4 regions of the Telluria sp. ZT3P39 genome follow, and region 2 is predicted to be linked to each of the others. Evidence: predicted binding sites of a transcription regulator. Region 2 holds the regulator's gene; each other region holds the start of a gene.
The links. The regulator LexA, encoded in region 2, represses DNA repair genes until DNA is damaged. The targets are predictions, from matches to a motif close to ACTGTATNNNNATACAGT.
Positions count from the first base shown of each region.

Region 1: the regulator LexA is predicted to act here: its motif matches at 2,706-2,723, upstream of AC56LR_RS07265 (DUF4007 family protein).
Region 3: the regulator LexA is predicted to act here: its motif matches at 5,056-5,073, upstream of AC56LR_RS13720 (putative DNA modification/repair radical SAM protein).
Region 4: the regulator LexA is predicted to act here: its motif matches at 2,637-2,654, upstream of AC56LR_RS11520 (PA0069 family radical SAM protein).

Region 1 is NZ_JCASIH010000005.1:53,876-61,874, reverse strand. Features, by position in the region: gene AC56LR_RS07280 (MFS transporter) at 1-1,047, shown strand, start outside; gene AC56LR_RS07275 (hypothetical protein) at 1,022-1,606, opposite strand; gene AC56LR_RS07270 (hypothetical protein) at 1,976-2,329, opposite strand; gene AC56LR_RS07265 (DUF4007 family protein) at 2,852-3,694, shown strand; gene AC56LR_RS07260 (ATP-binding protein) at 3,687-7,022, shown strand; gene AC56LR_RS07255 (phosphoadenosine phosphosulfate reductase domain-containing protein) at 7,015-7,857, shown strand; gene AC56LR_RS07250 (nucleoside 2-deoxyribosyltransferase domain-containing protein) at 7,872-7,999, opposite strand, start outside.
Region 2 is NZ_JCASIH010000019.1:29,639-37,637, forward strand. Features, by position in the region: gene AC56LR_RS16490 (replicative DNA helicase) at 1-462, opposite strand, end outside; gene rplI (50S ribosomal protein L9) at 582-1,034, opposite strand; gene rpsR (30S ribosomal protein S18) at 1,071-1,361, opposite strand; gene priB (primosomal replication protein N) at 1,397-1,687, opposite strand; gene rpsF (30S ribosomal protein S6) at 1,738-2,130, opposite strand; gene lexA (transcriptional repressor LexA) at 2,405-3,037, shown strand; gene AC56LR_RS16520 (tetratricopeptide repeat protein) at 3,104-3,823, opposite strand; gene AC56LR_RS16525 (cystathionine gamma-synthase family protein) at 3,872-5,110, opposite strand; gene purF (amidophosphoribosyltransferase) at 5,135-6,655, opposite strand; gene AC56LR_RS16535 (CvpA family protein) at 6,706-7,194, opposite strand; gene AC56LR_RS16540 (SPOR domain-containing protein) at 7,223-7,999, opposite strand, start outside.
Region 3 is NZ_JCASIH010000013.1:32,537-40,535, reverse strand. Features, by position in the region: gene AC56LR_RS13735 (methyl-accepting chemotaxis protein) at 1-1,328, opposite strand, end outside; gene AC56LR_RS13730 (TorF family putative porin) at 1,341-2,129, opposite strand; gene AC56LR_RS13725 (UdgX family uracil-DNA binding protein) at 2,326-3,816, opposite strand; gene AC56LR_RS13720 (putative DNA modification/repair radical SAM protein) at 3,813-5,042, opposite strand; gene AC56LR_RS13715 (M16 family metallopeptidase) at 5,262-7,999, opposite strand, start outside.
Region 4 is NZ_JCASIH010000009.1:118,650-126,648, forward strand. Features, by position in the region: gene AC56LR_RS11505 (esterase/lipase family protein) at 1-292, opposite strand, end outside; gene AC56LR_RS11510 (dienelactone hydrolase family protein) at 494-1,747, opposite strand; gene AC56LR_RS11515 (tRNA-uridine aminocarboxypropyltransferase) at 1,970-2,611, shown strand; gene AC56LR_RS11520 (PA0069 family radical SAM protein) at 2,717-3,838, shown strand; gene AC56LR_RS11525 (YciI family protein) at 3,881-4,354, opposite strand; gene AC56LR_RS11530 (gamma-glutamylcyclotransferase) at 4,471-5,049, opposite strand; gene AC56LR_RS11535 (LysR family transcriptional regulator) at 5,095-5,994, opposite strand; gene AC56LR_RS11540 (fumarylacetoacetate hydrolase family protein) at 6,090-7,109, shown strand; gene maiA (maleylacetoacetate isomerase) at 7,121-7,765, shown strand; gene AC56LR_RS11550 (CBS domain-containing protein) at 7,816-7,999, opposite strand, start outside.

The DNA of each region.
Region 1 (7,999 bases), on a different contig from region 2:
AAAATCGGACCGCGCTGGTTGCTCGGCATTGGCCTCGTAGTGTGGTCGCTGGCGCAAGCGGCAGGGGGCCTTGTGTCGACCTTCGGTTGGTTCGTGATCGCGCGTATCGTGCTCGGTATCGGTGAGGCGCCACAGTTTCCGGCGGCAGCAAGGATTGTCAGTAACTGGTTCCCATTGCGCGCACGTGGCACGCCTACAGGTATCTATAATTCGGCGTCGCCGCTAGGCGTCGCACTTGCACCGCTGCTTTTGTCACCGCTAATCCTTGCAACGAGCTGGCACTGGGCGTTCTTTATAACGGGCGGGATGGGTCTGGTCGCAGCAATCGTTTGGGTCACGCTCTACCGCGATCCGGTCCGCGGGCAGATGTCGGATGCCGAGCGTGCCTATCTCGACGAGGGCCAGTCAACCGAGGCTGCGCCGAAAACGAGCTCCGCAACTTGGCGCGCGCTGTTTCGATATCGCGCCACCTGGGGCATGCTGCTCGGCTTTTTCGGCTCGGTCTATCTGAACTGGGTCTACCTGACCTGGTTGCCAGGCTACCTTCGTACCGAGCGCCATATGGATTTGGCATACGCAGGTGTAGCGGCCTCTATCCCCTTCATGTGCGGCTTCGCAGGCGCGTTAATAGCTGGCTGGGCTTCCGATCGTGTGACACGCAATGCAGTCTCGCCCGTGTCGAGTCGTCGGAAGGCGGTAGTAACGTCCATGTTGGGCATGGTGGCCTTTACGATCCCGGCTGCACTTGTCGAGAGCAATACTGTGGCTATCGCCTGCATCTCGGTTGTCATTTTCCTAGCCAATGCTTCGTCGGCCTGCTCATGGTCGCTCGCCACGGCAGTAGCGCCGCGCAGCCGCATTGCTTCACTGGGGGCGATCCAGAACTTCGGCGGCTTCCTCGGTGGCGCGCTTGCACCGATCCTGACTGGCTATATCGCGCAGACATGGTCCTTCGTTCCAGCCTTACTGACAGGCGCTGGGATCTGCTTCATCAGTGCGATGTTTTATCAGTTCCTGGTCGTCAGGCCGATTCCAGAACAGGACTGAGCTGCGCTTCGTAGACCGTGCGTTCAAATGACTGCAGCAAATCACTTGTGGAATCTATGCCATTTTCTTGGACACGATACTTCTCCCAAAAGGTCTCTTCGTCCAGGTAGCATTCGAAAGCAGCCAGCTCGAGCGGCAATGGAGCAGCATATAGTCCCACTCCCTGCTTGGCCCTGACGGCGCTTCGCAGGTAAGAAAGAGGATCGGCGTGTATTTCGTATAGTGCGCGAAAGTGGCTTGTCGAGCGGCCGTGCTGGCACGCGGCTTGGCTGGCAGGTGGCACTTCAAAATATTGAAGAAGCACGTCGCTACCGAGTGAAAAATACAGCAGGCGATTGATGAACGAATCGCGCACTAGATTTGTCGCGAGCGCTATCTCATCAACGCGTTCAGCAGTAGTGGAATCGAGCTGGACGTTGATTTGCGAGCAGCCTAGCCGCTTGAGTGAGCGGGCAACGAAGCGCCTGATGAACACCGGCAGATGCTTGCCTTGAAGGTCATTCTCGAGGTGTGGGAGCTCGCGGTCGATCAGATGGTTGAGGAATGAGTCCCTCTTCATATGCAAATCATCGAGCTTGGATTCAAACTCGTGAAGAAGCGGCGTGAATTTTTAGCGTAACCTTGCGCCTCATTTCGGAACCTCTCCTGACTGGACTAAATGCGTAATCGCCTTCACGTCCGCGTCCTTGGTCGCAACATTCCGAGGAGTGGCTCCGGGCTTGGGTGGTTCCCCCGATGAGCCGATGACTGGCGTTGCACCATTTTCAATGGCAGTCGGCGGGAAGCACTCAAATACGCGGGCAATGTGCTTCAAGTTGCGTTGACAAGGGCGTACTGCCTCACCGGCACGCCGAGTACTTCGCCCGTGATGTTCGAAACTCATCCTTCATGACGTAGACGTCTGGCCGGTGCTTCGTGGTTCTGCTGTTCAACTGTCTTTCCAGTCCCGAATGATCCGGGCCAGATCGGCGCGCGTTATTTTGCGTGCTTTAAGTACTCGGACTAGATCGTCCTGGGAAAGAATGGACTGTTTCAAAATGGTTGAGACATCCTCCGTACCTATCGGATAGAGCCAGAGAGATTCGGTCGGCGCACCGACTGGGACCGGAGTTGCGGGTAATTTTCCCTTAGCAAAAACCTGAACAGTGTAGAGCTGATGCCCTTCTGAAAACCCCTTCTCCAACTGCAGCACTGTGTTGGTGGGAATCATGTAATAGGATTCGCCCTTGGTCGACGAAATCAGCATCGGTTCGTTCAGGCGATATATGGCTTTATCAGCCACGACCTGATTCCAGTGGTACGCAAGCACACCTCCCACCGCTAGGGGCAAGAGCACAGTGATTAGCTTTATTAGCTTAGGTCTTATTGCAGTCCAAATGGTCGATCAAATGACATTATTCAAGCGTCTCGTCAATTGCAACTTGAGCAAGCGCAAAGCGTTGGGTTCGCTACACACCCGAAATAAATTGATTGTCTGAGGTCTCTCTACATTCTGCACACTTCTACTCGGCCCAGGGTGATCCTGCTCCGATCATCTCTTTTTCAGTCGGGACATGTGACATTCGGAGTTTTAATCAACAAAATTTACTTGTAAGTAATTTTGCTGATTAGAAGCCCTTGGTAGGTACTGGTAGGGCAGCGTTTGTGGTAGATTAACTACTGTGTATTTTTACAGTAGTTTGAGTTGCCCGAACTGGCGGAATCCACCAGTTCGAGTTAAACTGTCACCATGAATGCCATATCTAAACTTAGTCGAGGAGCGTCCGTCCATTTCTCGGGCCACGAGACATTTCCCTTGCGTCAAATGTGGCTCAAGAAGTTGTTCGACCAAGCGAGTGACGGGTTGATCTCTAAGTCGACTTTTTCCCACGAACAGTCCATTGCAGATTTCGGCGTAGGCAAGAACATGGTGGCATCAATCCGCCATTGGGCCTTAGCTTGCGGCGTGATGTTCGAGGATGGCGACAGTTTCCGCATTCGAGGCCTTGCTGAGGAGATACTGAATGATGGCGGGCTCGATCCCTACGCTGAGAGCCCATCGACAGCTTGGCTTGCCCATTGGCAACTCGCGGGCCGCTGCTTTCGCTCGACGACGTGGCATTGGTTGTTCAATCATGTGACGGCTCCGACCTTCACCCGCCAAGAACTAGAAGATCCTTTAGCCCGCTATGCGCGCGAGATAGACCCGAAACATCGGTTGTCGGCCTCGACGATCTCGCGGGATTTGGAGACGTGCCTTCGCAGTTACGCGCCGCGTGCCGCGGGCGGCTCTCCTGAGGATTTCGCTGAGCCACTCTTGGGCGAGTTGGGCCTTTTGCAAGAGGTCCATAAGGGCCAATACGCTTTTCGGCGCGGCCCAAAGGCCTCGCTTCACAACGGCATCTTCGCCTATGCCTTAATCGACTTTTGGAATCGAGCAGCCGAGGGGCAAAGCTCGCTGGCCTTCGAAGCCGTGGCTTACGCGGAGGGCTCGCCAGGACGGGTCTTCAAGCTCGACGAGGAGTCAATCGCCCAACGACTGATTACTCTCTCGGACTTCACGGGACGCAAGGTCGAATGGACCGATTCGGCTGGCCTTCGCCAAATTCACCGCAAGGATCTGTCTAAGGAAGACGTGAAAAACATGATTAGGCGCGCCTATGACTGATCAAAAGCGAGAGGCGCTTTCGGACATCGTCCAGATTTCGCACCAATACCAGCGCTCCATCCGCGTCGACGCCGACATTGGCCGCGCCGACGCGCTTGCCGGTTACATCTGCCACGCGACTGCTTCTTCCGTAGTCGATGGCATGTGCAGGCAGCTCTCCAGCACCAACCAACGATGCTTTACCTGGACGGGACCGTTCGGAGGGGGCAAGAGCTCATTAGCCGTCGCCTTGGCAAGTGTGCTGCATCCCGACAAGAATCTTCGGGCAAAAGCGCGTGAAGCCTTGCGCCTGGATTCCAAGCCCTCTTTCGATAAGGCGTTCCCGGTCCACAAAGGCTGGCTGCTCGTCCCGACCGTTGGTCGGCGTGGCAGCGTCGTGGCAGAGCTGCATGCCGCGCTGCGCCGCGCGCGGGGAAAAACTGTCGATGGTCGCAGCAAGCCGAATGCACAAGCGCTAATCGCAGAGCTTCTCGAAGAGGCTAGAACTCGCCCGCATGATGGCGTGCTAGTTATCATCGACGAGATGGGCAAGTTCTTGGAAGCCTCCGCCCTAGGCTCCGGTGATGACGTCTACTTCTTCCAAGAGCTTGCCGAGGCGGCCGCTCGTTCCGAAGGGCGCTTAGTGGTCGTAGGCGTGCTGCATCAGTCCTTCGCGCAGTATTCGGCCCGCCTGGGCATCGATACTCGCGACGACTGGGCAAAGATCCAGGGCCGCTACGTTGATCTTCCGTTCGTCGCCGCGAGCGACGAAGTCGTCGAGCTCATTGGCCGTGCGATCGAGGCCAAGGAGCGCCCGTCTTGGATGCGCGACGCGTCTAATACTATCGCTGAGGCGATTCGTTCGCGCCGCCCCGCAGTGGGGCAGCACTTCGCCCAGTCTCTGGAGGCCTGCTGGCCGCTGCACCCGGCCATGGCCGCGCTGCTTGGCCCGATTTCCAAGCGACAATTTGGACAAAACGAGCGCAGCACGTTCGGCTTCTTGTCATCAGTAGAGCCGTATGGCTTCCGTTCCTATCTGAACTCAACGCTCAAGAGCGAAGCGAGCTGGTATCGTCCGAGCGACTACTGGGACTACCTGCGATCGAACTTGGAACCGGCGATCCTTGCTTCTCCCGATGGGCATCGCTGGTCGCAGGCCGTCGAAGCAGTCGAGCGAGCCGAGGCCAAGACGGGCGACGCGTTGCTCGTGTCGCTGATCAAGAACATCGCAGTGATTGATTTGTTCCGCAACGGCTCCGGCCTGGTGGCCGACCCTGCCGTGATTGGCGCCCTTTTTTACGACAAGACGCACGAGGAACTCGCCGCCGCGCTGGAAAAGCTCAGCTCGCTTAAGGTCGTATTATTTAAGAGCTATACCGGCGCTTGGTCGGTGTTCGAGGGCAGCGACTTTGACATCGATGCAGCTATCGCCCAAGCCATGGCTGCCTCGCCTGGCATTGATTACGTCTGGCTTGCGCAGCTCATGGGCCTGCATCCAGTAGTGGCCAAACGTCATTATCACGAGACGGGCACCATGCGCTGGATGGAGCTCTCGCTCTGCAGCATCGAGCAGGCCGAAAAACTAGCCACTAACTTTCAACCTAAAAGGGGCGAGTTTGGGGCATTTATTTTGGCTCTCCCCAGCAAGGGAATGAGTCAGCGAGACGCAAGCGTTCGAGCGGCGAATTGCTCAAGGCTTCGCCCTTGGCCTGTGATGGTAGGCATCCCTACTAACCATGCTCGCATTACCGAGCTCGCTGCTGAGCTGGTGGCGTTGGAGCAAGTCAAAGAGAGGCATGAACTTTCCGGCGACGCTGTCGCCCGTCGCGAGGTCTACGCGCGGTTGGCGGCGACGCGGGCCGACCTTGAGGACCAACTGCAAGCTGCTATGTCCCGAGCAAAGTGGCATAAGGGCGAGCATCAGATAGTAGAGCCAGGAGGGAAGCTCTCCCCCGAGGCGTCCCTACTCGCCGACGACCTTTTCGTGGATGCGCCCCGAGTTTGGAGCGAGCTAGTCAACCGCGACAGTGTCTCGAGCAACAGCGTGAAGGCCCGTCGCGAGCTTCTGCACGCGATGATTAACGCTGAAGGCCAAGAGGCTCTGGGTTTCGAAGGCTTCCCGGCCGAGCGCGGCCTCTATGAAACGCTGTTAAAAAGCACACAGCTACATCGCCAAGACGCCTCAGGTGCGTGGCGTTGCATGCCTCCCGGTGATGGTTTCGCCGAGGACTTCGTACCGCTTTGGAAGACCACTCGCGCGCTCTTTTCCGACGTCAATTCCCGTGTAGGAGCACATGAAATCTACGCGCAGTGGAGCGAGCCTCGCTTCGGCATGAAGCGGGGCATTCAGCCGGTGGTCCTCACGGCCTTTCTGCTTGCCCACAAGGCCAACATCGCCGTTTATAAGGATGGGATGTTCGTGCCGCGGCTTACCGACTTCGACATCGACGAGTGCCTGCAAGACCCTCACCGGTTCTCGCTGCGTTGGGTGGCTATCGATGAGGACAAGAGTCGGATCCTCGAAGGCATCTCCAAACTCTTGACTGAGATTGGCGAAAACGCTGGCGCCACCGACCCGCTTGAAGCTGCCCGTGGCCTGGTGGCGATGGTATTCAACTTGCCCGAGTGGGCCCGGCGCACCTCGCGGCTGGGTCAGATAGCCAAGGACATGCGCGACATGCTTCTCAAGGCCAGCGATCCGCACAAGGTCCTGTTCGTCGACTTAGCTTCGCTCTTGGATGCAGTGGACGGCAAGTCATACGTAAAGGCGTTGCGCGCGCCACTGCAAGAGCTCGCCGGCGCCTACGGGAAGATGCTCGCCGAAGTCGAAGCCAAGATGCTTTCCGCTCTCGATGCGAGCCGCGATGACCTCAATGCATTACGAGCGCGCGCCCGCTCGGTCTCCGGCATCTCGGGCGACCTACAAATGGATGGCTTCGCCACGCGCCTTGCCAACTTCGATGGCTCGCGAACCTCGCTCGAAAGTATCCTCAGCATGGCTGCCGAAAGGCCGCCGCGCGACTGGGTGGATCGCCATATCGACGCGGCCATCTTGGAGCTCGCCAAATCCGCGAGGCGCTTCCGCGAGGCTGAGGCCTACGTGGCCGTGCAAGGCAGGCAGGAGCACAGCGAGGCCATTGCCCTGGTCATCGGCACAGGCTCGAACACCACGACGATCTCACGCTCCTTCGCAATATCGGACCGCCATCGCCAAACGGTGGAAACCAAGGCGCATGAGATCGCTTTAATGTTGGAGGAACAAGGGCTGGAGACGAACGTATTGCTTGCGATCCTGGCCAAAGCCGGGATGAAGCTCGCGTTTATAGACAAGGAGATGGCCAATGGCTGAGCGGCACGTTCTGGGGATTTCGGGCGGCAAGGATAGTGCGGCGCTAGCGGTCTATATGCGCGAGCATCATCCTGAGCTCGACATCGAATACTTCTTTACCGACACTGGTGAAGAGCTACCCGAGGTTTACGAATTCCTTGGAAAGCTCGAAGGCCGGCTCGGCAAGCCTATCCTAAGGCTTAACCCTGACCGCGACTTCATCTTCTGGCTGCGGCAATACAACCATTTCCTGCCCAGTCCCAACACGCGCTGGTGCACCCGGCAGTTGAAGCTTGCCCCCTTTGAAAGCTGGGTGAGACCTATGCTCGCAGCGGGCGACAAGGTTACGTCCTATGTGGCCATTCGCGCCGATGAGGATTACCGCGAAGGCTACTCAGCCAAAGCCGAGAATCTTTTCGTCAAATTGCCCTTCCGAGAGGCGGGCATCGACAAGGTCGGCGTGATCGACATACTTGAAAACTCCGGCGTCGGCTATCCCAAGTATTACGAATGGAGATCGCGCAGCGGATGCACGTTTTGCTTCTTCCAGCAGAAGATTGAATGGGTGAGGCTGCGCGAGCAGCACCCTGATGCGTATGAGGCTGCCAAGGCCCTAGAAAAGGACGCCCTGGAGCATGGCTCGCCCTTCACCTGGTCCAAAGGCGAATCGCTTAGCGACATGGAACAGCCTGAACGCGTATCAGCAATCCAGGCCGAATATGAGATCCGCCGTACTCGTATGCGCAAGGCTATCCCCATTAATCCGCTGCGGCCTGTGAAGGCTTGTCCGGACGACATTGACGATATCTATGGAGTTGACGAGGGTAACGGCTCTTGTGTCGTCTGCCACAAGTAAAGAAACCGACGTCCTCATCGATCGATTGCGGGAGTCGAATCTCCCTGGTCCAGCGACAACAGGTAATCGAGCGCTTCGCCGAGCGTCGGGAAAACGCATTCACAGCATTGGCGAACCATCTCGAAATAGTGGCGCACCGAGG
Region 2 (7,999 bases):
GAAGATCTTCGACTCGGCCTCATCCAACATCTGCTTGACTTCCTTGCCCTGCGGGTTGAAGGCATTGCCCGAGATCTCGTCGGCGACGGTAATGAGTTTGCGCAGGATGCCGCGGTCGCGCACGATCTCGGCATAGCGGCGGATGTTGGCCGCCGACGGCGTGTTCTGCGCCATCGCGTTCAGGTATTGCAGGCCGCCCACATCGTCGGCCTTGCCCAGCGAGACCATCGCCTCGTAGACCGTGATCACATCGGCCGGCTTGCCGCCGTTGATCAGGCGGACCATCTGTTCGAAGATGATGCGGTGGTCGTAGCGGTAGAAGTCGTCCGCGTGCATGAAGTCGGCGATGCGGTCCCATGCGGCGTTATCGCGCAGGAGGCCGCCGATGACGGACTGCTCTGCTTCGATGGAATGCGGGGGGATGCGCAGCGAGTCGACTTGCGGATCGGATGGGGAATTCATGGCGGGCATTATACCTTTTCCGGTCACGCGGCTGAAATAATTGGGTAGATTCTGGCAATAAAAAAAAGCCGGGCGAACCCGGCTTTTTCACTTATGCAACAACTGCTTGAAGCTGAAACTTAAGCAGCTTCGCCAACCACAGCAACCGTGATTTCCGACACGACGTCGGTGTGCAGGGCGACTGCAACCGGGAATTCACCGGTGGTCTTCAGCGGGCCGGCCGGCAGGCGAACCTGCGACTTCTCGACCGCGAAGCCTTGCTTGGTCAGGGCTTCGGCGATGTCGAAGTTGGTGACCGAACCGAACAGACGGCCGTCAACGCCGGCCTTCTGGCCGATGGTGACGGTCATGCCGCTCAGCTTGTCGCCTTGCGCCTGGGCAGCCGACAGCTTTTCAGCTGCCGCTTTTTCCAGCTCTGCGCGCTTGACTTCGAACTCGGCCACAGCGGCCTGGGTAGCACGGCGTGCCATCTTTTGCGGGATCAGGAAGTTACGTGCGTAACCGTCCTTGACCTTGACCACGTCGCCCAGGTTGCCGACGTTAACAACTTTTTCCAAAAGGATAACTTGCATATTTTTCTCCAGAAATTCTGATCTGTATGCCGCGGATTAACCGTGGTGCAGGTCGGTGTACGGCAGCAGCGCGAGGTAGCGTGCGCGCTTGATCGCGGTGTCGACCTGGCGCTGGTAGTGCGCCTTGGTGCCGGTCAGGCGTGCCGGCATGATCTTGCCGTTTTCCTGGACGAAGTCCTTCAGGGTGTCGACGTCTTTGTAGTCGACCTGTTCCACGTTTGCTGCGGTGAAGCGGCAGAACTTCTTGCGCTTGAACAGCGGGTTCTGCTGTTTGCGCTTCAGTTTTTCTTTGGCTTTGTTTTTGTCGAACTTTTTACCGAATGCCATTTTAGGCTCCTGTATCTATCTAAATGAATGCCGCTTCAGGCGGCACTGAAATCAATGATGTGAAACACCAGGGCTTTACTGTTGCGGTTCTTCCGTGCCAGGAATCCGGTGAACTGGTAGGCCGCGCCGAGTTCGGCGCCGGCAAACCTGCCTGAAATCTCGCCCGCGGCCAGCGCGGTGACTTCAAACTCGACCAGTCTCGCTACCCTTGCCTCTTCCTGCTGCGAACTGTGCATCAGGATGGCGCCCACGATGGGGACGCCGGCCGGGGTGTAACGCAACACGTCACGCTCGGCGATGGTCGCCACGAGCCGCAGTTCGTTCACGCTACTGGTTCACTTGTGTTCGGGATTCCCTGGAAAAACCGGTTCAACAATCAGGCCGCTGCGGCTGGAGCGGCAGCTGGTGCTGCGGCTTCGGCGCGGTGGCTCTTGGCTGCGTCTTCGCGCTGGACCGATTTCATCATCGGCGACGGTGCGGTTTCAGCCTTCTTCATCTTGACGGTCAGGTGACGCAGGACGGCATCGTTGAACTTGAATGCGGTTTCCAGCTCGACCAGGGTCTCGTTGTCGCACTCGATGTTCAGGCAGATGTAGTGGGCTTTCGGCAGCTTCTGGATCTGGTAAGCCATCTGGCGACGGCCCCAGTCTTCCACGCGATGAATGTTACCGCCGCGGCTCGACACCGTGGCCTTGTAACGCTCGATCATCGCCGGGACTTGCTCGCTTTGGTCCGGGTGGACGATAAAAACGATTTCATAATGACGCATGCATTACTCCTTAAGGACGTTTAAACAAATGCCCACCTCGGCGTCAAGACGAGTGTGGGAAGGGAAAGCCGGACATTATAGCCCGAGATTGGCCGGTTTGGAAAGCCGGGTGTGGTTCGCTGCCGCGATGAGTCCGGCAGAGCGCGCGGTTTTTGCCACGCCCGGGACCGCGCTGCACAATTTTTTTACATATTTCCCGTGTTTTCCCTTGCGCGCAGAAGAATACTGTACAAAAATACAGTCTACTCACACAACGGATTGCCTTAACACACCCATGCTCAAGCTCACTGCAAGGCAAGAACAGATCCTGAACCTGATCAGGGAAGCGATCGAGAACACCGGTTTTCCCCCGACCCGCGCCGAAATCGCGGCCGAACTCGGCTTCAAGTCGGCCAACGCCGCCGAAGAACACCTGCAGGCGCTGGCGCGCAAGGGCGCCATCGAGATTTCGCCTGGCACCTCGCGCGGCATCCGCCTGATCGGCGCTTCCGTCGAACAGGTCCCGCTGGTGCCTGCCGCGCTCATGATGTCGCTGCCGCTGGTCGGCCGGGTCGCCGCCGGTTCGCCGATCCTGGCCCAGGAACACGTCGAAGCCACTTATAACGTCGATGCCGCCATGTTCTCGGCCAGGCCCGACTTCCTGCTGAAGGTCAAGGGCTGGTCGATGCGCGATGCCGGCATCTGCGACGGCGACTTCCTGGCGGTCAAGAAGATTGACAGCGCCAAGAACGGCCAGATCGTGGTCGCTCGCCTGGGCGACGAAGTCACGGTCAAGCGCTACCGCAAGACCGGCAACGTGGTCGAACTGCTGCCGGAAAACCCGGACTTCAAGGTCATCCAGGTCACCCCCGAAGACGAGTTTGCGCTCGAGGGGCTGGCGGTGGGCTTGATGCGTAGCTGGCACTAATTGCGCTAACCTTGCACATCCGAATTGGATCCCGGCCGGGATCCAGGTTCGCATTACCCTACCCCATCACTTCAACTTCTTCGCATCCGAAGAACTCTTCACCATCGCGTTGTGCTCGGACACATAGGCCTCGGTCGCCGTGCGCCATGCCGCGAAGTCGGCCAGCACCAGCTGCGAGCTCACCTTCGCTTCCTCGGTCAGGTTCGACTGCAACTGCGTCAGGTAGGCGCTCGACTTCTCCGTCTCGTCCTTGGTCATCAGCTTGGCGATATCCGCGGGAATGCGCTTGGTCAGCGGCGTGGCCGCGTTCAGGTTGGTGACGAACTTGTTGTAGCACTCCTGCCAGCTCGTGACGGCCGCGCCGATACGGTCGATGTCGGCGTTAATCTTCGACATGGCCGGAATGCGCGGCGCGGTGCAGCGGAACTCGCCCGATTTGAGGTCTTCGCCGTCATAGCCCCTGACCCAGTAATCGATCTCCTTGCGGCGCTTGACGCGCTGGTCCATCACCTCGAGCGAGGCGGCGGCCACCTTGTTGCCCTTGGCGGCTGATTTCCTGAACAGCGCTTCGGCCTTCGCCTCGTCAACCTGCCCTGCTTCGCCATACCAGTACATCTGGCCCAGCGCCTGCTGCGCCTCGGCATTGCCGCCATTGGCCAGCCTGGTGTACAGCTTCATGGCCTGGGCGTAGTCCTTCTTCGCGAACAGGGCGTGGGCATCTTCCAGCTCGCCGGCAAAGGCGCTGCCGCAGAACAGGAGGGAGAGGCAGAACAGCGTGGTCTTCATGGGCGCTTACGGATGAGGAATCGAATCCCCATCATAGCGGCATCGTGCCTACGCGTCGAGCGCCCGGCGGAAGTCCGCGAGCAGGTCGTCCGTGTCCTCGATGCCCACCGAGACACGAATCAAGGACTCGGCGATGCCCATGCTGGCACGGCGCTCCGCCCCCATCTCGAAGAAGATCGTGTGCGCCACCGGGATCACCAGGGTGCGGGTGTCGCCCAGGTTGCTGGCCGGGATGGCGAGCGTCAGGCGGTTCAGGTAATCGAAGGGATCGATCGCATCGACCAGTTCGAAACTGAGCAGCGAACCGGCGGCGCGGAACAGCTCTTGCGTGATGGCGTGCTGCGGATGCGAAGCCAGGCCCGGATAGTGGACGGCACTGACCCGCTCGTCCGCTTCCAGCAGCCGGGCCAGCGCCAGCGCATTGCTGCTGGTGCGGTCCATGCGCAACGCCAGGGTCTCGGCGCCGACCGCGATATGGTGGGCCGCCTCGGGGCCGAGCGCCGCGCCGAAGTCGCGCAGCGCTTTCGCGCGCAGCTGGGCCAGTCCTTGGGCCTGGCTCGGTTGCTTGCGGAAGTTCGGCGCGATGTGCGGGTAGCCGCGCCAGTCGAACAAGCCGGTGTCGGTCAGGGCGCCGCCCAGCGCATTGCCATGCCCGCCGATCGACTTGGTCAGCGAATTGACCACCAGGCCCGCGCCGACCGCCTTCGGGCGGAACAGGTAGGGCGTGGTCATGGTGTTGTCGACCACGTAGAGGATGCCGCGTTCGCGGCACAACTGGCCGATTCTAGCCAGGTCGGCCACTTGCGTGCGTGGATTGGCGATGGTCTCGACGAACACCATGCGGGTGGCCGGGGTCAGCGCCGCTTCCACGTTCGCCACATCGGTCGCATCGACAAAAGCGACATCGACGCCTTGAGCTGCCACCGTTTGCCACAGGCTGTTCGTATTCCCGAACAAAAAGGAGGAGGACACGATCTGGTCGCCGGCGCGCAGCAGCGCCTGGAACAGCGCGCCGATTGCGCCCATGCCGGTAGCGAAACAGATGGTGCCGACACCGTCTTCCATCGTGGTGATCTTGTCCTCGAGCGCGCTGACCGTCGGATTGCCCTGGCGGCCGTAGCGGAAGCCCGGCTCCTTGCCCTGGAAGACCGCCGCCAGCTGGCGCGCATCGTTGTAGCCGAAGGCCACCGAGGTGTGCACCGGCTTGTGCAGCGAGCCCTGCTCGACCGTCTTGCGGCGGTCGTTGTGCAGGATGGTGGTGGTGAAGCCGTACTTGCTATCGCTCATGGGAGTTCGCTTGAACCATCAGGCTTATTCGGTGGCCGGGGCCTTGAGGTGCAGGTGCGTGGTCACGTCGTCCTCGTCGCGCTTCGGGCTCGGCTTGTGGCGTGCCGACTCCAGGCGGTCGAGGTATTCCGGGGTCACGTCGCCGGTCACGTAGATACCGTCGAAGCACGACGCCTCGAAGTTCTTCAGCGCCGGGTTCACGTCCGAGATGGCGCGCTTGAGCGCGTCGACGTCCTGGTAGACCAGGCGGTCGGCGGTGATCTCGCGGCAGACTTCTTCGGTGGTGCGGCCGTGGGCGATCAGCTCGTCGCGGGTCGGCATGTCGATGCCATACACGTTCGGGTAGAGCACCGGCGGCGCGGCCGAAGCGAAGAACACCTTGCGCGCACCGGCTTCGCGGGCCATCTGCACGATCTCGCGGCTGGTGGTGCCGCGCACGATCGAGTCGTCCACCAGCAGCACGTTCTTGTCCTTGAATTCGGAGGCGATGGCGTTGAGCTTCTGGCGCACCGACTTCTTGCGCATGCCCTGGCCGGGCATGATGAAGGTGCGGCCGATGTAGCGGTTCTTGATGAAGCCTTCGCGGTATTCGATGCCCAGCTTCAGCGCGAGCTGGATCGCGGCGGGACGCGAGGAATCGGGAATCGGCATGACCACGTCGATCTCGCCGTCCGGGATCTCGGCGCGGACCTTGTCGGCCAAGTATTCGCCCATGCGCAGGCGGGTCGCATACACCGAGGCGCCGTCGATCACCGAGTCCGGGCGCGCCAGGTAGACGTATTCGAAGGCGCATGGATTCAGCGACGGGTTCTCGGCGCACTGCTGTTCCGACAAATTGCCGTCGTTATCGATGTAGACCGCTTCGCCCGGCGCGATGTCGCGCACAAAGCGGAAGCCCAGGCCTTCCAGCGCCACCGATTCGCTGGCGACGAGGTATTCGGTACCGCCTTCGGTCTCGTTCATGCCCAGACACAGCGGACGGATGCCGAAGGGGTCGCGGAAGGCCAGCATGCCGTGGCCGGAGATCTGGGCCACGACGGCGTACGCCCCGCGCACGCGGCGGTGCACTGCCGCGACGGCCTTGAAGACCGCTTCCTTGTTCAGGTTGAAGCCGTCGGCCGCTTCCTGGATCTCGTGGGCCAGCACGTTGAGCAGCACCTCGGAATCGGAATCGGTGTTGATGTGGCGGCGGTCGTTGCGGAACAGTTCGTCCTTGAGCACCGCCTGGTTGGTCAGGTTTCCGTTGTGCGCCAGCGTGATGCCGAAGGGCGCGTTGACGTAGAAGGGCTGCGCTTCTTCCTCGCTCGAGGAGCCGGCGGTCGGGTAGCGGCAGTGGCCGATACCGGTATTGCCTTGCAGCGAGCGCATGTTGCGGGTGCGGAACACGTCACGGACCAGGCCATTGGCCTTGTACATCGAAAACATGCTGCTGTGATTGGTCGCAATGCCCGCAGCGTCCTGGCCGCGGTGCTGCAAGAGCAGCAACGCGTCATACAAGAGCTGGTTGACGGGATTGTGCGAGACGACGCCGACGATGCCACACATGGTGCGCTCCTAAAACTGGCCTGCTGATTACAAAAAAGAATTCAATGTGTTCAATACTTCACATGCTGCGCCAGTGCTGCAGGCAAGAAAGGCTTGACCGTGCGCGCCCCGGTTTCCGCCATTGGCGAGAGCAGCGCATTTCTCCAGAAATCCTGTTGCGGGATGGAAGTCATCCCACACAATATGACGGCGGCAAGCACGAATACAATGCCGCGGCCCAATCCGAACAATCCGCCCAGCCCCCGGTCCGCCAGGCTCAGGCCGCTCGCGGTGATCAGGGCGCCGATCGCCAGCGACAGCAGGCCCATCAATACGCGCACACCGAGGAAAAGGATGACGAAGGCCGCGATCAGGCGCGCGGTCTCGCCGGGAACCAGGTCGGGCAGCATGGGCGCCAGCTTGGCGCCGTACATGTTGGCCACCACGAAGGCGACCACCCAGCCCAGCAGCGACAGGATTTCTTTCACCAGGCCGCGCAGGGTGGAAATGATGACCGACGAAATCAGGACGAACAGGACCAGGTAATCGAAAATCGTCACGCCGCGCTGCCCTGCTTGAAAGCGCCCATCAGAGCGGGACCATCTTGCCCGACAGGCCGATGCCGATCAGCTTCGAGCGTACCTTGTCCGCGTCCTCCTTGCTGAACGGTCCTACCCGCACGCGGATCAGGTCACCGGACTTCTCGGTGAACGAGGACACGCCGGCGGCGCGCAGGCGGCCCTGCAGCTCGGTGACTTTTTCAGGGGTCGTCAGCGCGGCGACCTGCACCACGTATTTCTGCGACGGGCCTTCGACCTTCACGGCCGGCTTGTCCTCGAGGATGGCGATCGCGCGGGCGGCGTCTTCCTTGGCCTTCGGCTTGGCTTCCAGGGGCTTGGCGACGGCTGGCTCGGGCTTCTTCAGGGCCAGGTCGGCGGCCTTTGGATGAGCGGTATCGATGGCGGGCGCACGCTTCGGTTCAAGCTTGGGCGCGTCAAGCTTGGGCTCGAGCTTCGGCTCGGCCTTCAGCGCCGGCACGGAATCCGCGCGGCCGGTGTCGACGGTGCGCATCGGCGGCGGGTCGGCCGGCGGCACCGCGATCGCGGCGCCTGCTGCGGGCTGCGTGCCCACATCCACCGGCTCGACGATTTCCTCGCCGCTGTCCACGGTGGCCGCTGCCGGCACCGGCAGGGGCGCGGCTTTTTCCTTGTCCGGGATGTTGATGGCGATGTCGGTGCCGAGCGGCTTGGGCTCGGAATCGAGCAGCATCGGCAGCCCGACGGCCGCCGCCAGCGCCAGTGCGATCGCGCCGACCAGGCGGCGGCGTGCACGTTTTTTCTCGGGGAGGACAGGATCCGGGCCGCG
Region 3 (7,999 bases), on a different contig from region 2:
TCCATCGAGGCCGCGGTTTCTTCCAGCGCGCTGGCCTGCTGCTCGGTGCGCACCGACAGGTCGGCATTGCCCTGGCGGATTTCGCTCGATGCCACGGCCACTGCGCCCGAGCTGGTGGTGACGCGCGCCAGCACGTCCTGGATCTTGGCGACGAAGCCGTTGAAGCCCGCCGCGATCTGCGCCAGTTCATCCTTGCCGCGCGCGTCGAGGCGTGCGCTCAGGTCGGCATTGCCGCTGGCGAGGTCGGTCATGGTGGCGCTCAGCTTGCGCAGCGGCAGGGTCAGGCGGCGCAGCACCATTACCATGACGAAGGCGGCGGCGATGGCGCAGATGATGGAGACGATCGCCGCATAGCCGGCCAGTTTGCGCGAGGACGCGGTCGCCACGCTTTCCGGGAATTCGAGCGAGATCGACCACGGCGCGATGTCCGCGTGCAGGCGCACCGGCTGCAGAATGTGGACGATGCCCTTGGTGTCGATGTACTGGTAGGCCTTGCCGTTCTTGACGGCGTCGAGCGCGGCTGCCGGCAGCTCGTCCGCCTTCTTGCCGTTGCGCTCCGCGATCGGGTGGCTGGCGTACAGCCCGCCGTTCGAGACCAGCGCCAGCGAACCGCCTTCGATGAATTTCATGCCGGCCAGGATGGCCGTCAGCCTGGTCAGCTGGAAGTCGGCCGCGGCCACGCCGATGACCTTGCCATCGACCTTGACCGGCGCCGCCACCGATGCCAGCAGGACGTTCTTGCCGTCCATCGGATATTGATAGGGCTCGGTGAAATGCAGCTTGCCGCTGGCCTTCGGGATGTCATACCAGTCGTTGGCGCCCGCCGTGGGCAGGAACACGATCGGCTCGATCTTCGGGCTGCCGTCGGCGCCGCGGGTGAAGTACGGCATGTGGCGGCCGGAGGCGTCGTAGTGGGGCGCCTTGCCGGCGAACTCCGCGTCCTTGCCGTCGAGCGCATCCGGCTCGAAGGTGATCGACATGCCGACGAAATCGGCATTGGCGCGCAGCGTATTCCAGGCGATGTCGTTGACCTGGTCGCGCTGCAGCGGCAGTGCCGAGGCGCGGGTGGCTTCCAACGCGACCGACACGGAACGCACCACGGTCAGGTTGGCGCCGATGCGGCCTTCCAGCGCCGCGGCGGCTTCGCGCGCCGAGGTGCGGGCCTGCTCGAACGCGGCCTCCTCCGCGCTGCGGCTGCTCTTGATACCGATGAAGGCCGAGGTGGCGCCGAGGCTGAGCACCACCAGTGCGGTGGCGGTTGCGCAGATCTTGGCGGTCAGCGAAAGGGAAACGCCACGCGAGCGGCGGGACTGCGTCTTGTCAGGCATGGTGGTCTCTTATCAGAAAGTACGGGCCAGGCTCACGGCGAGCGTGCCCTTGGCGGGATTGGAGATGGCAAGGGCGCCGCCGGCGCGCGGCACGCCGGTGGTGTAGCGGTCGTAGGCATCGGTGGCGCCCCAGGCGCGGGTGTACGCGCCGGCGACGCTCCAGCCGCCGTCGAACGACTTCGTGACGCCGGCCTTGGCATCGCGCCAGTTCCAGATGTCGTTCCCGCTGCCGGCCACGCGGCCGTCGCCAAGATGCAGGTTGAGGGTGTAGCCGCCGCCCAGGTCCTGGTTGGCGCCGATGTCCAGGTAGCCGGTGCCGCGTGCGTTCGTGATGCCGAAGAAATCGCGCGACACGGTGCGGGCATACTTGGCGTAGAACGGGCCGTAGCTCACGCCCGGCACCAGTTCGGTGTAGTCGTATTTGATTCCGGCCAGGCTCGCGCCCGGATAGCGGTAGTGGAAGGCCATCAGGCTGACGCCGACCGGCCCGATCGTGCCGGTATAGCCGCCGTACAGATCCCATTCGACGTGGCCGCCTTCGATGAAACGGTCGCTCACGGTCGAGGCCCAGGTGCCGGCCGACCAGCCGCTCGCGTGCACCGCGTCGACGCCGGCCTGCAGCGCTGGACGGCCCCAGCTCTGGCGCATGCCGCGCGAGACGTATTGCGAAGTGAGGGTCACCGTGGAAGTGACGGCAAGCGCCGCCGATGGGGCCACGGGCGCGGCCTCGTCGGCATGAGCGGCCGACATGGCCAGCAATAGAACGGAAACCGGCAGCAGCCGGGAAAGTACAGGTGTCATGGGAATCTCGTGAAGGTCCGGTGGGCGCGTTGCTGGCGGCGGAAATAGCGCCATACAACGGCTCAGCAATTAGTGCCGTACGGAAATTTTACGGGACAAAAGTGGAAATTCACGAAAATGTGACGAGTTCGACAAGAAGAAATTTACAAATTGCGTCGTCGGCGCAACAGCTTGTTCCAAGCGCTGGAACGATGTTTTATTGAACGGGCTGCACCAGCAGGTCGTGCGCCAGTTGCAATCCTCGCACCATGCTTGAAAACGCCTCCTGCCTGGCCGCTTCGTCGGGCACGCGCAGCACATACGACGGATGGTAAATGGTCACCACCCAGCGCCCTTCGTGCCAGACTGGCTTGTCGAGCGTGTCCTTGAGCGTGACCGTGCCTTTGCCCAGCACCGACTTGAGCGCGGTGGAGCCCATGGCGACGATGACCTTGGGCTTGACCGCCGCCAGCTCTTTCTCGAGCCAGTAATGACAGGCCTCGACCTCGCGCTGGGCGGGGGTCTTGTGGATGCGGCGCTTGCCCTTGGGCTCCCACTTGAAGTGTTTCACGGCGTTGGTGAGGTAGACCGTCTTGCGGTCGACATCGGCCTGGGCGAACACGCGGTCGAGCAGCTTGCCGGCCGGGCCCACGAAAGGCTTGCCGGCCAGGTCTTCCTGGTCGCCCGGCTGCTCGCCCACGATCATGATCGGCGCACGCTCGGCCCCTTCGCCGGGGACGGCCTGGGTGGCGTACTGCCACAGCTCGCAGCGCCGGCATTCGTCGAGCTTGGAGGGCTGCTCGCGGTCGGGCTGCGCCCGTTCGGCGGAGATGGGAATGGTGGCGCCGCTCTTGCGGCCAAGGGTCTCTACCTGTCCGATCTTGCGCGCGCCGAGTTCGGCCTGGCTCACCATCGAGGGCACGATCGCGCCCTCCGGCAGGTTTTTCCAGAAGCGCGAGGGGATGTGGCTTTGCATCAGCTGGGCATTGACGCGCGCCGGGTTGAAGATGCTGCGGTAATAGGTGAGCCACAGGGCTTCGCCGGCATCGTCAAGGTCGGCCGCACTCGACATCAGGGGGCCGGTATTGTGCAGCGTGGCGCCATCCCAGAGCACGCTGGCCTCGGGCGTGGCGATCATCCAGCTGGTCTTGCCCATGCGCGCCACGAAATGCCCGGCCACCTGCGGCAGCACGTCGTGGGCCGGTTCGAACCAGGCCACGAAGCGCGGCGCGCCGGCCTCGATCGGACGCTCGCGGAACCGGATATAGGCATGCATGTCGTGCTCCTCGCGCCGCACCGCCTTGACCATGCCATGCAGGCGCGATCCGTCCGGGTCGGCCGGCGACTGCACGTCGTGCTCACCCTGCTGCCAGCGCCACAGCACCCGGTAGAGGAAGGCCCAGCGGTCGGGGGCGCGGAAGCAGGCGGCTTTCTGCAGCATCTCGAGCAAGGCGCGCGGCACGACGGTTGCGGCCTGTTTCGGCGACTGCGCCTGTTGCGGTGGGATGGCGTCATTCTGCGATTGCAGGCCAGGTGCCGGCGCACCCGAGAACAGGTCGCCGCTGCCGGCGGCATCCGGCGTATTCCAGGTGACCGCTTCGGGCGGCACGCCTGCCCGGAGCAGTTCGCGCGCTTGCGCGCGCCACTCGCCGAAGCCGTTCACCTGCAGCGGCTGGCCGCGCGCGGCCATGGCGGCCGGCCCGTTCATGCTGCCTGCAGTTCCGGCCACAGGTTCATCTGCTCGGGCGCATCGGCCAGGTGGCGGCGCAGGATGTGCGAACTGGCTGCGCCCTGCACCGGCTTGTAGTCGGCCGTGATGATGAAGGGCGCCAGCTTCTTCATGCTGCAGCGCAGGCGCGACAGGTCTTCCCAGCGCACGCGGCGGATGCGGCGCAGGTCGATGATGCGCCGGGCGTTACGCAGGCCGATGCCGGGCACGCGCGCGATCATGGTTTCGTCGGCGCGGTTCAGGTCCATCGGGAAGTGCTCGCGGTTGGTCAGCGCCCAGGCCAGCTTGGGGTCGACGTCGAGCGCGAGGTTGCCCGCTTCGGGCATGAGTTCGCCCACCGTGAAGCCGTAGCCGCGCAATAAAAAGTCGGCCTGGTACAGGCGGTGCTCGCGCAGCAAGGGCGGCGGCGCCAGCGGCACGCTCTTCGGGCTTTGCGGGATCGGGCTGAAGGCCGAGTAATACACGCGCTTGAGCTTGTAGCTGCCATAGAGGGTTTCGGCCGTGTTCAGGATGGTCTGGTCGTCGCTCGCGTCGGCGCCGACGATCATCTGCGTGCTCTGGCCGGCCGGCGCGAAAGCGGGCGCCTTCGGCTCCTCGGCCTTTTCGTCGAGCTTGCGGCGGATCGAGCCCATCGCCAGCTTGATCGTGTGGACGTTTTTCTCCGGCGCCAGGCGGCTCACGCTGTCGTGGGTCGGCAGCTCGATGTTGACCGACAGGCGGTCGGCCCAGCGTCCGGCCTCGGCGATGAGCAGCGGGTCGGCATCGGGGATGGTCTTCAGGTGGATATAGCCGCGGAAGTTGTGCACTTCGCGCAACTGGCGCGCCACCGCCACCAGCTGCTCCATCGTGTAGTCGGACGACTGGATGATGCCCGAGCTCAGGAACAGGCCGTCGATGTAGTTGCGAATGTAGAAGTCGTGCGTGAGCTTGACCACTTCGTCGACCGAGAAGCGGGCGCGCGGCACGTTCGAGCTGCGGCGGTTGATGCAGTACTGGCAGTCGTAGACGCAGAAATTGGTGAGCAGGATCTTGAGCAGCGAGACGCAGCGCCCATCCGGCGTATAGCTGTGGCAAATGCCCATGCCGGTGGTGGCGCCCAGGCCATCCATGCCCTCGGAACCACGTTTCGGCGCGCCACTGCTGGCGCAGGACGCGTCGTATTTCGCGGCGTCGGCAAGGATTTCCAGCTTGTCGTTGAGTTCCATCGTGAGCAATCGGACTGTATGGGCATACAGTATACTATCGCTGGATTGAGCACGGGATGGGTTGCGCGTTTGAGGCGGTTCAAAAGTGGTGCAAGGATGCGTGATTGGTACGCGCCGAACTTGGGTCCCGGCCTCCGCCGGGAGCCAATTCCTTAGCGCAGCCATCAGAGCATAAAAAACCCGGTTCAAGAACCGGGTTTTTTCACAACACATGAACAATCAGCGCACCGGTTTGCCGTCCACATCCACCACCGACACCTCGCCCCACCCCAGCGAGCGCACCCCCGCTTCGATCTTGCGCAGGTCGCCGATCACCATCCACACCACCTCGTCGGGCTTGATGAACTTGCTAGAGGCCCCGCCCAGTTGCGCCGCCGTCAGCGCGCGTACGTTCGGCGCGTAGCGGTTCCAGTAATCGTCGGCCAGCCCGTGGTTCACGGTCGACAGCCCCGCCGACTCCAGCGCATCCAGGGTAGCAAAACGCCCCGGCAGGCGCGCCGTCATGTTGCGCATGATGGACTCGTACTCGGTCCCGACCAGCGGACGCTCGCCCGCCACGCCGCGCAGCTCCTTCTGCACTTCCTTCATCGCCTCGATCGTCTTGTCGGTCTGCACCGGTGCAACCACGATGAAGGGACGCTGGCCGCGCACGTCAAGCAGGCGCGCGCTGGTGCCGTAGCTCCAGTGCTTGTCCAGTCGCAGGTTGCGGTTCAGGCGCGAGGTGGCGATGCCGCCGAAGTTCTGCATCACCGGTTCCATCGCCAGGTCTTCCGGCTGGCCGTAGGCGAGGGAGACGTGGGTGGCGACGATGGTCGATTGCGGCGCGTCCGGCTTGTCCACCAGGATCAGGCGTTTGCCCGCGGTGGCCGGCACGGTGGCCATCTTCTTGGCGGGTGCACTGCCCTGCTGCCAGCGGCCGAAGCTCGCTTCCAGCGCCGGCAGCAGCTTCTCCATGGTGGTGTCGCCGGCGACGACGATGGTGGCGCTGCCCGGCTTGAACCAGGCGGCATGCCATGCCGCGAGGTCGTCGCGCGTGATGCCCTGCACGCTGGCCTCGAAACCGGTGGCAGGCTTGCCGTAGGCATGCTCCTGGCCGTACAGCACGCCCGGCACCAGGCGCAGGGCCAGGCTGTTCGGGTTCGCCTTTTCCTGGCCGATGTTCGCCAGGCGGCGGCCCTTCGAGAGCGTGAACTGGTCTTGCGGGAAGGATGGCGCCAGCGCGGCGTCGGCCATCAGGCTCAGGGAAGGCGCCAGGTTGGCGGAGGTGCCCTGCAGGCGCACCAGCGACAGGTCTTGCGTGGTGGCGGTCGACAGGCGCGCGCCGAGGTTTTCCAGCGCGTCGTTCAAGGCAAAGGCGTCACGCGTCTTGCTGCCCTTGTCCAGCAGGTCCAGCGCCAGCGAGGCGGCGCCGGCCTTGGCGGTGGTGTCCGATGCGGCGCCGGCATCGACCGCCAGCGCGACGTTGACGATCGGCGCCGAATGGCGCTCGAGCAGCACGACCTTCAGGCCGTTCTTCAGTTGCGCGCGCTGCAGCGTCGGGAAGCTCACGTCGGGCGCCTCGCCCAGCCCAGGCAGCTGCTTGCGGTCCAGCGTCGACTTGGCGGCGGCCAGCTTCGGCGAGGGGTTGACCGTCATCGTGTAGTGGTTGGCGCGCAGCCAGCGGTTACCGGCGGCTTTTACGTCAAGCGGGGTGCTGGTGGCGAACATCTCGAGGCGGTCGAGGTAGGCGTCCGGCTTGCCGCCGTAAGTCATGCTCTCGGCCAGCACGTCGGAACGCCCGCCGAAGCCGCCCACGCGCTCCAGGCTGCGCGAAAAATCGGCCAGCTCGCGCGTCTTCACGCGCTGGAGCTCCGCCGCGGTCGGGCCCTTGTCGAGCAGCTCGGCCAGCACGCGGTCCATCTCGCGTTCCACTTCCAAGGGGTCGGCGCCCGGCTTGACCGTCGCGACCAGGTTGAAGGTGCCGCCCAGCTCCGCGTCGTTCACATAGGCCGAGACATTGGTGGCCAGGCCTTTTTCGTAGACCAGGCGCTTGTCGAGGCGTGCGCTCTTGGAGCCGGCCAGCACGGCCGCCAGCAGGTTCAGGCGCTGGGTGTCGGCGTCGCGCCAGGTCGAGACGTGCCAGCTGCGGTAGATGCGCACCTGCGGAACGTGGTCTTCCATCTCGTCGCGGATGTGGCGGTCCAGCTGCGGGATCCATTTTTCGGTACGCGGCAGCGGCGGACCGGGCGGGATCGCACCGAAGTATTTGTTCACCAGTTCATAGGCGCGCTCCGGCGTGATGTCGCCGGCCAGCGAGATCACCGCGTTATTCGGGCCGTAATAGGTGCGGTACCACTCCTTGATGTCCTCCAGCGAGGCGGCCTGCAGATCTTCCATGCTGCCGATGGTCGACCACGAGTATGGATGCGAATACGGGTACATCTTGGCCGAGACTTCGAGGCGCACGCGCCCGTAAGGCTGGTTCTCGCCCTGGCGCTTCTCGTTCTGCACCACGCCGCGCTCGCGCTCGAGCATCGCCTGCGAGATGTAGTTGCCGAGGAAGCCCATGCGGTCCGACTCGAGGAACAGGGTGCGTTCCAGCGCCGACACCGGCACGTCCTCGAAGAAGTTGGTGCGGTCGGTGTTGGTGGTGCCGTTGCGGTTGTTCGCGCCCAGGTCGTCCATCGCTTCGCGAAAGCCTCGCGGGTAGTTCTCGGAACCGTTGAAGAAGAAGTGCTCGAACAGGTGGGCGAAACCGGTCTTGCCCCGCTTCTCGTTGCGCGAACCGACGTGGTACCACATGTTCACGCCGACCACCGGCACGCTTTTATCGGTATGCACCAGCAGGGTCAGGCCGTTGGGCAGCACGAACTTTTTATGGTCGATGCTGTAGGCTTTGCGGTCGAAGGTCGTTGGCTTGGCGGTCTGTGGGGCGGCTTGCGTAGGCAGGGCGGCGAAGGCTGCGAGGCCGAGCAGCA
Region 4 (7,999 bases), on a different contig from region 2:
AGTCGACGCAGCCGCCCTTGATCTGCGCGTACAGGTCGGCCGCGCGGTCCCAGTTCGAGCTGACCGGCCCGACCACCGCCGCGAACACCGTGCGCGGGCCGCGGTAGACCTGCATGTGCGAGGCGATGTCGCCATAGCCGCCCCAGTAATTGAAGCCGCTGTGCTCGAAGGTGTCGGGGCCGAAGCCGAGGAAGCCGTGGACCAGGATCACGGGATAGTTGTTGGCCGCGGTCGCCGGCGCGCAGGCGCCGATTGCGGCCAGTGCAAGCAGGGCATGAACGATGCGAACCATGACATTCTCCGGAAATGGCGTCAGGGCCATTGTCGGATCTCGGGGAGGGGGGCGGTTTGCGCTTTGTCGCAAACGCTGCTGCCCTTCGTAGGGTGGGCGGGTTCTCCGCCCGCGCGTTCAACGCACGTCAACAAACCACGGCGCGTATTAGTTTAGGTAATTTGAACGCGCGGGCGGGAAGACCCGCCCACCCTACAACACCTAATTCGTGGCCTTGTTGCTGCCAATCGAGGTGCTCGGCGCCGAGCTGGCCGCGTCCAGTTTCTGCGCCGGCGTCACCGATGCCGTGACCGCCGCTTCGGCAGCCTGGTCGAGATCCCCATTCCACACCACGTAATCGTCGATCGAATACAGCCTGCAAGGCTCGGTGCTCTTGGCGGTGCAAGTGGCCAGCGCGCGGCCGTCCGGGTCTTCGCCTTCCTCGGCCCAGGTCCAGGCGCCGCTCGGCGACACGGCAAACGCCCGCGGCGTCATCTTGCCCAGGTATTCCTGGTAGGCGCGGCGGCCGTTCTCGGACAGGAAGGGCACGGCATCGACGTCGTCGACCCGGGCGAAGCCGGTGCGGGCCGGGGTAGGGGGCGGGGGCACCTCGTGCAGCACTTTAGTCGGCATGCCGACCTGCTGCAGGAAGTTCATGGTGTCGGCCAGCCAGATCTTTTCGCCGTCGCGGCTGGCCAGCATGCCGTGCGAATCGCGCTTGAAGGACGGGAATTCGACCAGGCGGCCACGCCCGCCGGCCGACTCGAAGGCGGCGTGCATGCGCTGCGCCAGCTCGGGGCCGAACAGGGAATCGTTCCGGCCATACATCCACAGGGTCGGCAGGGTCGCCTTGGAGCCATAGTCGGCGAAGGCCGACACCAGCGCGGAGCGCCATGCGCAGCGGTTGCTGTCGTCGCGCAGGCCGCCGGCGAAGTTGATCAGGCCGCGCACGCCCTGCAGCTCGCGGGTGCCGAGGGCAATGGTCGCCAGGCCGCCGTAGGATTGGCCGGCGACCACGATGCGGCCGGCGTCGACCCAGGGCTGCCGGCGCGCATAGGCGAGGGTGGCGGCGATGTCGTCGGCCTGGGCATAACCGTTGGCCGTCATGTTGCAGCCATGGTCGCGGTAACGGCCGGTGGAACTGGCGAAGCCCTGGCGCATCGGCACCATCACCGCATAGCCGCGTTTCACGAAGGCGGTGGCCATGTGATAGAAGCGGTCGCGCGGCTGCATGCTCGGGCGGCCGGGATCCTTGCCGTGGTTGATGATGATGAGCGGGAAGGGGCCCGGGCCGTTCGGCTGGAACACCGTGGTCTCGAGCATCGCGCGCTGCTCTGCGCCGGCCGGCACCTGGACGATGTGCTCGTTCATCCTGTGGTCAAGTTGCAACTCCTGCTGCACGGCGATACCGGGGAGCAGGCCTAAGGCGAGGAGGGCGGTGGCCGCGAAATTGCGAAGCGTGAGGCGTGGGTGCATGGTGACTCTGTCTCGACTGCGTGCGAATGAATATGCGATCCGGAATAATTTCCGTAAGGCATAAATTGATTCTAGGTACGCATAGAGACCAGAGCAATATCCGTTTAGCCAACTCTTGAGCTAAATTTTTGCGTCGTGCAAAGTTGATCATGTTTGGACGGGGCCGTCGCAGCTGGTCGCGGGCGGTTATGATGCGAAGCTGTCTACAACAGAAGGAACAGGATGAGCAAGGAGCCGCCCGGGCCCGCCACGGCGCGCCAACGCTGCGCCACCTGCCTGCGCGCGCAATCGGCCTGCATCTGCCGCTGGATCACGCGCGTCGAGGCGCGGGCGGCGCTGCTGGTGCTGCAGCATCCGCTGGAAGTGGCCAATGCGAAGAACAGCGCACGCCTGCTGCACCTGAGTGTCGCGGGCAGCACGCTGGCGGTGGGCGAGGCCTTCGGCCCGGCGGACCTTGGCGCGCTGCTGCATGCGGATGGCCGGGTGCCGGTGCTGTTGTATCCGGAAACGCCGGGCGATACCAACCTGCCGGCGCCGCCACCCTTCGTGCCGCTCGACGCGGACCGGGCGCGGCTGGTCGTGCTGGATGCGACCTGGCGCAAGAGCCGCAAGATGCTCTACCTGAACCCGGCCCTGCAGCGCTTGCCCCGGCTGGCGCTGGTGGACGTGGCGCCGTCGAACTACCGCATCCGCAAGGCGCATGCGCCGCACCAGTTGTCGTCGCTGGAAGCGGCGGCCCTGGCGCTGGGGCAGCTGGAGGGCGACGGTAGCGCGTTCCGGCCGCTGCTCGATGCCTTCGAGAGCTTCGTGCAGCAGCAGGCCGCGTACGTGGCGGATGCACACCACAACACGCGCCCCGCTTGAGTTCTGAATGGCCTGGGCGTAAAATACTGTATAAATACACAGTATGGAGCCGACGTGCCCGACCGCGACCAACCCACCCAACGCCAGCCTGTGGACGAGCAGCCGATGCTCGGCCCGCGCCCGCTCGCGGCGCGCAAGGGGCGGGGCGCCGTGTCGAACATGCAGGGCCGGTACGAGGTCAATGACCGTGAAGAATTCGACGACGGCTGGGAGCGCGACGACGACGGTCCCACCGTCTTCCGCACCGTCGTCACCGACGAACACGCCAAGACCATCCTGTCGCGCAATGCCTCGCCGGACATCCCCTTCAACGTCTCGCTCAACCCCTACCGGGGTTGCGAGCACGGCTGCATCTATTGCTTCGCGCGCCCGACGCACAGCTATCTCGGCCTGTCGCCCGGACTCGATTTCGAAACCCGCCTGTTCGCCAAGGTCAATGCCGCCGAGCTGCTGCGGCGCGAGCTGGCCAAGCCTGGCTATGTACCCGAGCACATCGCCCTCGGCGTCAACACCGACGCCTACCAGCCCTGCGAGCGCGAGCTGCGCCTGACGCGCCAGGTGCTCGAAGTGCTGAGCGAGTGCCAGCATCCGGTCGGGCTCATCACCAAGTCCGCACTGATCGAACGCGACATCGACCTGCTCGCTCCGATGGCCGCGCGCGGCCAGGCCTGCGCCGCCATCACCCTGACCACGCTCGACCCGCAGATCGCGCGCACGCTCGAGCCGCGCGCGGCCGCCCCGGCGCGCCGCCTGCGCGCGATCCGCACGCTCACCGATGCCGGCATCCCGGTCAGCGTGAGCGTGGCGCCGATCATCCCCTTCGTCACCGAGCCGGAGATCGAAAAGATCCTGGAGGCGGCGCGCGACGCCGGCGCGGTCGGCGCGCATTACGTGGTGCTGAGGCTGCCGAACGAGGTCAATCCGCTGTTCCAGGAATGGCTGCAAGCCCATTTCCCCGACCGGGCCCAGCGCGTGATGAACCGCGTGCGCGACCTGCGCGGCGGCAAGGACTACGACAGCGATTTCGGCAAGCGCATGCACGGCGAGGGTATCTGGGCCGACCTGATACGGCAGCGCTTTACCAAGGCGGTGGAGCGGTTGGGGATGGGGGAGTTTCGCGGGCGTTTCGGCAGGCTCGATGGCTCGCAGTTCCGCAAGCCGCTGGTGGTGCCGGCCAGGCCAGTCAAGCAGGGTGGGAATGGGGCGGGGCAGCTGGATTTGTTCTAGGTCCCCTTGCGCCAATGGGGGCAGCCAGCCCCCCAGCCAGCCTTATTTTTTCTTTTGAATCTTGTTGTGAATGTCGTTCACCGCCATCAGCCCGGCCGAGCCGTAGAACTTGTGGTACTCGGCCACCATCACACCGCTGATGATGACGGGGTCGGTCTCGACATAGCTCCTGGCCTGGTCGATGTCGGGCGTGGCGATCACGAAGATCCCCCTGCGGCCCTCCTTGCCGTCCAGCGGACCGGCGACGGCCAACTTCTTCTCGCTCGCCAGCCGCCCCATGTTGGCGAAGTGGCCCGCAAAGATCTTCTCGCGCTCGGCCTTGTCCTCGACCTTCTTCGGACCGGTCTTGAGGATGACCAGCACATAGCTGCGCATGCCCTGGTCGTCGCCGCCGAGGGACTTGGCCAGCTCGGCGTCATACTGCACCGCCGGCTCGGCAGCCCTGGTCTGCGCCGCAACCGGTTGCATCGCAGCCAGCATCCATCCACACAGCACGATCAGCATCTTTTTCGACATTCCCTGTTCTCCTGTTATGGCGCGTGGCCTGCACGCGCGTGTTGTCAAGACAGGCTGCGGGCGCAACCTGTCGCGCACACAATTCTAGCGGAGTCCACCGCGCCCGCCGGGCAAAATCAGCCGTTTTTCGGCTGCCGGAACTCGGCGAGGTGGCGCTCGATCTCGAACACATGCGCATCCGGCTTGCCCAGCTCGCGCAAGGCCTGCGCCAGCGCGACCAGGTAGTCGATGTTTGGCCCGCTCGGTCCGCGCGCGCTGGCGATCTGGCGCGCGATATCGCGTTCGCTGGCCGGGCCGAGGAAGGCTGCATTCTCATGCGTGGCGATGTAGACGATGCCTTCCGCCGCGCCGCCATCGTCGAAGCTGATCCCGGTGGCCAGGCGCAGGTAGCCGTTCTTTTCGCGGTGGTCGAGGTGGGCGAATTCCTCGGGTGTGACGAGATAGGCCATGCCGTGGCAGGTCGCGTCCTCGATCGGCACGAGCGTGACCACGCGCCCGGGTGCGGCCTCGGTGCCGCGGTGGTCGTGCGAGCCTTGCCAGAAGCGGCGGCTCCAGCCCGCGATGCTGGCGGGCCGGCGTTCGATGAAGGGGAAGTCGGCCTTGAAGATCAGCGAGCCGTAGCCGAACAGCCAGACGCTGGCGTGGCTGTCGAAGCGGTCCATCCGGCGGTTGATGGCGATGGTGTCGAGGGACATGGGAGCAGTATGCGGGAAACGATGCCGCCCATTGTAGCCTGCCGCCTAAGCCCGCGTTCGCCCGACGAACTCATGCAGGAAGCCGATGAAACTGTCGGCTGCGGGCGACAGCGAACGCCCCGGACGCGTATAGACGAGGAAGCGCCGGCTTAATACGGGATCTTCCAGCGGGCGCATCACCAGCCCGTAGAGCGTTGCCAGCGGCTGCGCATACGGCAGGCAGACCGTCACGCCCAGGCCCGCGCTGGCCATGGCCAGGGCGGTGGTCATGAAGGTCACTTCATTGGCCGGCTTGACCGGCACCTCGCGCAAGGAGGCATGGACGTCGTCCAGCAGGCGCTCGGTGAACTGGCCCTGCAGGGAAATCAGGGGATAGCGGGCCACGTCCTTCCAGGTCACGCGCGCCGAGGCCTCGAGCTCGTGCCCCTTGGGGAACACCAGCGCGAAGGGCATCTCGAACAGTTCCCGCGCATCGAGCGGCGGCGCCGGTTCGCGCTCGGGTCCAACGCCCACATCCGCCTCGCCCGACAGCACCCGCGCGATCACGCTTTCCACCCCGGTGTCGCCCAGGCGCACTTCGATATCGGGGTTCACCCTGCGGTAGGCGGCGATGACTTCGGGCAGCAGGGTGCAGGACAGCAGCTGCGGCGCGGCGATGCGCACGATGCCTTTTTTCAGGCGCGTGTGGTCGGCCACGTTGGCCAGTGCGCCGTCGAGGTCGTCGATCATCTGGCTGAACAGCGGATACAGCTCGCGGCCAATGTCGGTCAGGACGATGCGCCGCGTGCTGCGGTCGACCACCCTGGCCTCCAGCGTCTGCTCGAGCTCCTTGATCAAACCCGAGAGCGCGGACTGCGTGACGTGCATGCTTTGGGCGGCAAGCGTAAAGTTACCCGTCTTGGCCAAGGCTACGAAGGCGCGCATCTGGCGCAAGGTCGGATTCATAAGATAGTCTGATAAATCAGGTGAAAAATACTGATTGAATGATAGTTCGTTTTGAATTGTAATGGCGAAATGCAATCAATCCTGAAGGAAGCGCAATGAAACTCGCCACACTCAAGACGGGCGGCCGCGACGGCACGCTGGTCGTCGTCAGCCGCGACCTGGTCACCTGCCAGGCCGTCCCCAGGATCGCCCACACGCTGCAGGCGGCGCTGGACAACTGGGATGCCGCTGCGCCGCAGCTGGAAAAAGTCTACGAGCGCCTCAATGCCGGCACCGCCGACAGGGCCGAGTCCTTCATCGAAGAGCAATGCCATTCGCCGCTGCCGCGCGCCTACCAGTGGTGCGACGGCTCGGCCTATATCAACCACGTCGAGCTGGTGCGCAAGGCGCGCAATGCCGAGGTGCCGGCATCCTTCTACAGCGACCCGCTGATGTATCAGGGCGGCTCGGATAACTTCGTCGGTCCCTGCGACCCGATCGCGGTGCTGTCCGAAGAATGGGGCGTCGACCTCGAGGCCGAAGTGGCCGTGGTCACCGGCGACGTGCCGATGGGCGCCAGCGTCGAAGAAGCGGCCGGCGCGATCCGCCTGGTCATGCTGGTCAACGACGTCTCGCTGCGCAACCTGATCCCGAACGAGCTGGCCAAGGGCTTCGGCTTCTACCAGTCCAAGCCGGCCAGCGCCTTCTCGCCGGTGGCGGTCACGCCCGACGAACTGGGCGAGGCCTGGGTCGATTCCAAGCTGCACCTGCCGATCCTGGTCACGCTCAACGACCAGCCTTTCGGCCGCCCGAACGCCGGCGAAGACATGACCTTCAGCTTCGCCCGCCTGGTCGCCCACGCGGCCATGACGCGCGAGCTGGGCGCGGGCAGCATCATCGGTTCGGGCACGGTGTCGAACAAGCAGGGCGGCCTGCACGGTTCCAGCATCGAGAACGGCGGCGTCGGCTACTGCTGCCTGGCCGAAGTGCGCATGTACGAGACCATCGAAGGCGGCAAGCCGCAGACGCCTTACCTGGGCTTTGGCGACACCGTGCGCATCGAAATGGTGGACGCCCTGGGGGCCAGCATCTTCGGCGCCATCGACCAGGAAGTGGTTCGCTATCACCGCAAATGACAGGAGGGGGCATGAAACTCTACACTTACTTTCGCAGCTCGGCCGCGTACCGGGTACGCATCGCGCTGGGCCTGAAGGGGCTGGACTACGACGCCATACCGGTGCACCTGGTGCGCGGCGGCGGCGAGCACCTGTCGGACGACTACCGCGCCGTCAACCCGAGCGCGCTGGTGCCTTCCTTCCAGGACCATGCGATCGTCTTGAGCCAGTCGATGGCGATCCTGGAATACCTGGAAGACGCGTATCCGTTGGTGCCCCTGCTGCCGAAGGATGCGATCGGCCGGGCGCGCGTGCGCGAACTGGCGCAGATCGTCGCCTGCGACATCCACCCGCTGAATAATTTACGTGTGCTGAACTACCTGAAGAACCACCTCGGCCAGCCAGACGAAGCGAGGAACGACTGGTACCGGCACTGGATCATCGAAGGCTTCCGCTCGCTCGAAGCCCACCTGGCGCGCAATCCGTGCACCGGCAGCTTCTGCTACGGCGACAGTCCGACCATGGCCGACTGCTACCTGGTGCCCCAGGTATTCAATGCGCAGCGCTTCAATGTCGACCTCGCGGCCTACCCGACGATCGAACGCATCAACGGCATGTGCCTGGACGTGCCTGCGTTCAAGGCGGCGCATCCCTCAAGGCAGGCGGACGCCGAATAAACGCCTCGGCGGGAGGGGCAACTGACCGTCCCCGCCCGCCCGAAGCCCGGTCAGGTGCGGTCCGGCTGCGACGGCGACGAAATCTCATCCAGCGCCCCCTCGGTATTGCCGCGCGACTTGGTCGCGATATCCCCGAGCGACACGATCCCCACCAGCTGCTTCGAATCCTGGTCGATCACCGGCACGCGGCGGATCTGGACGTCGCCCATGGTGGCCAGCACGTCTTCCACGGTC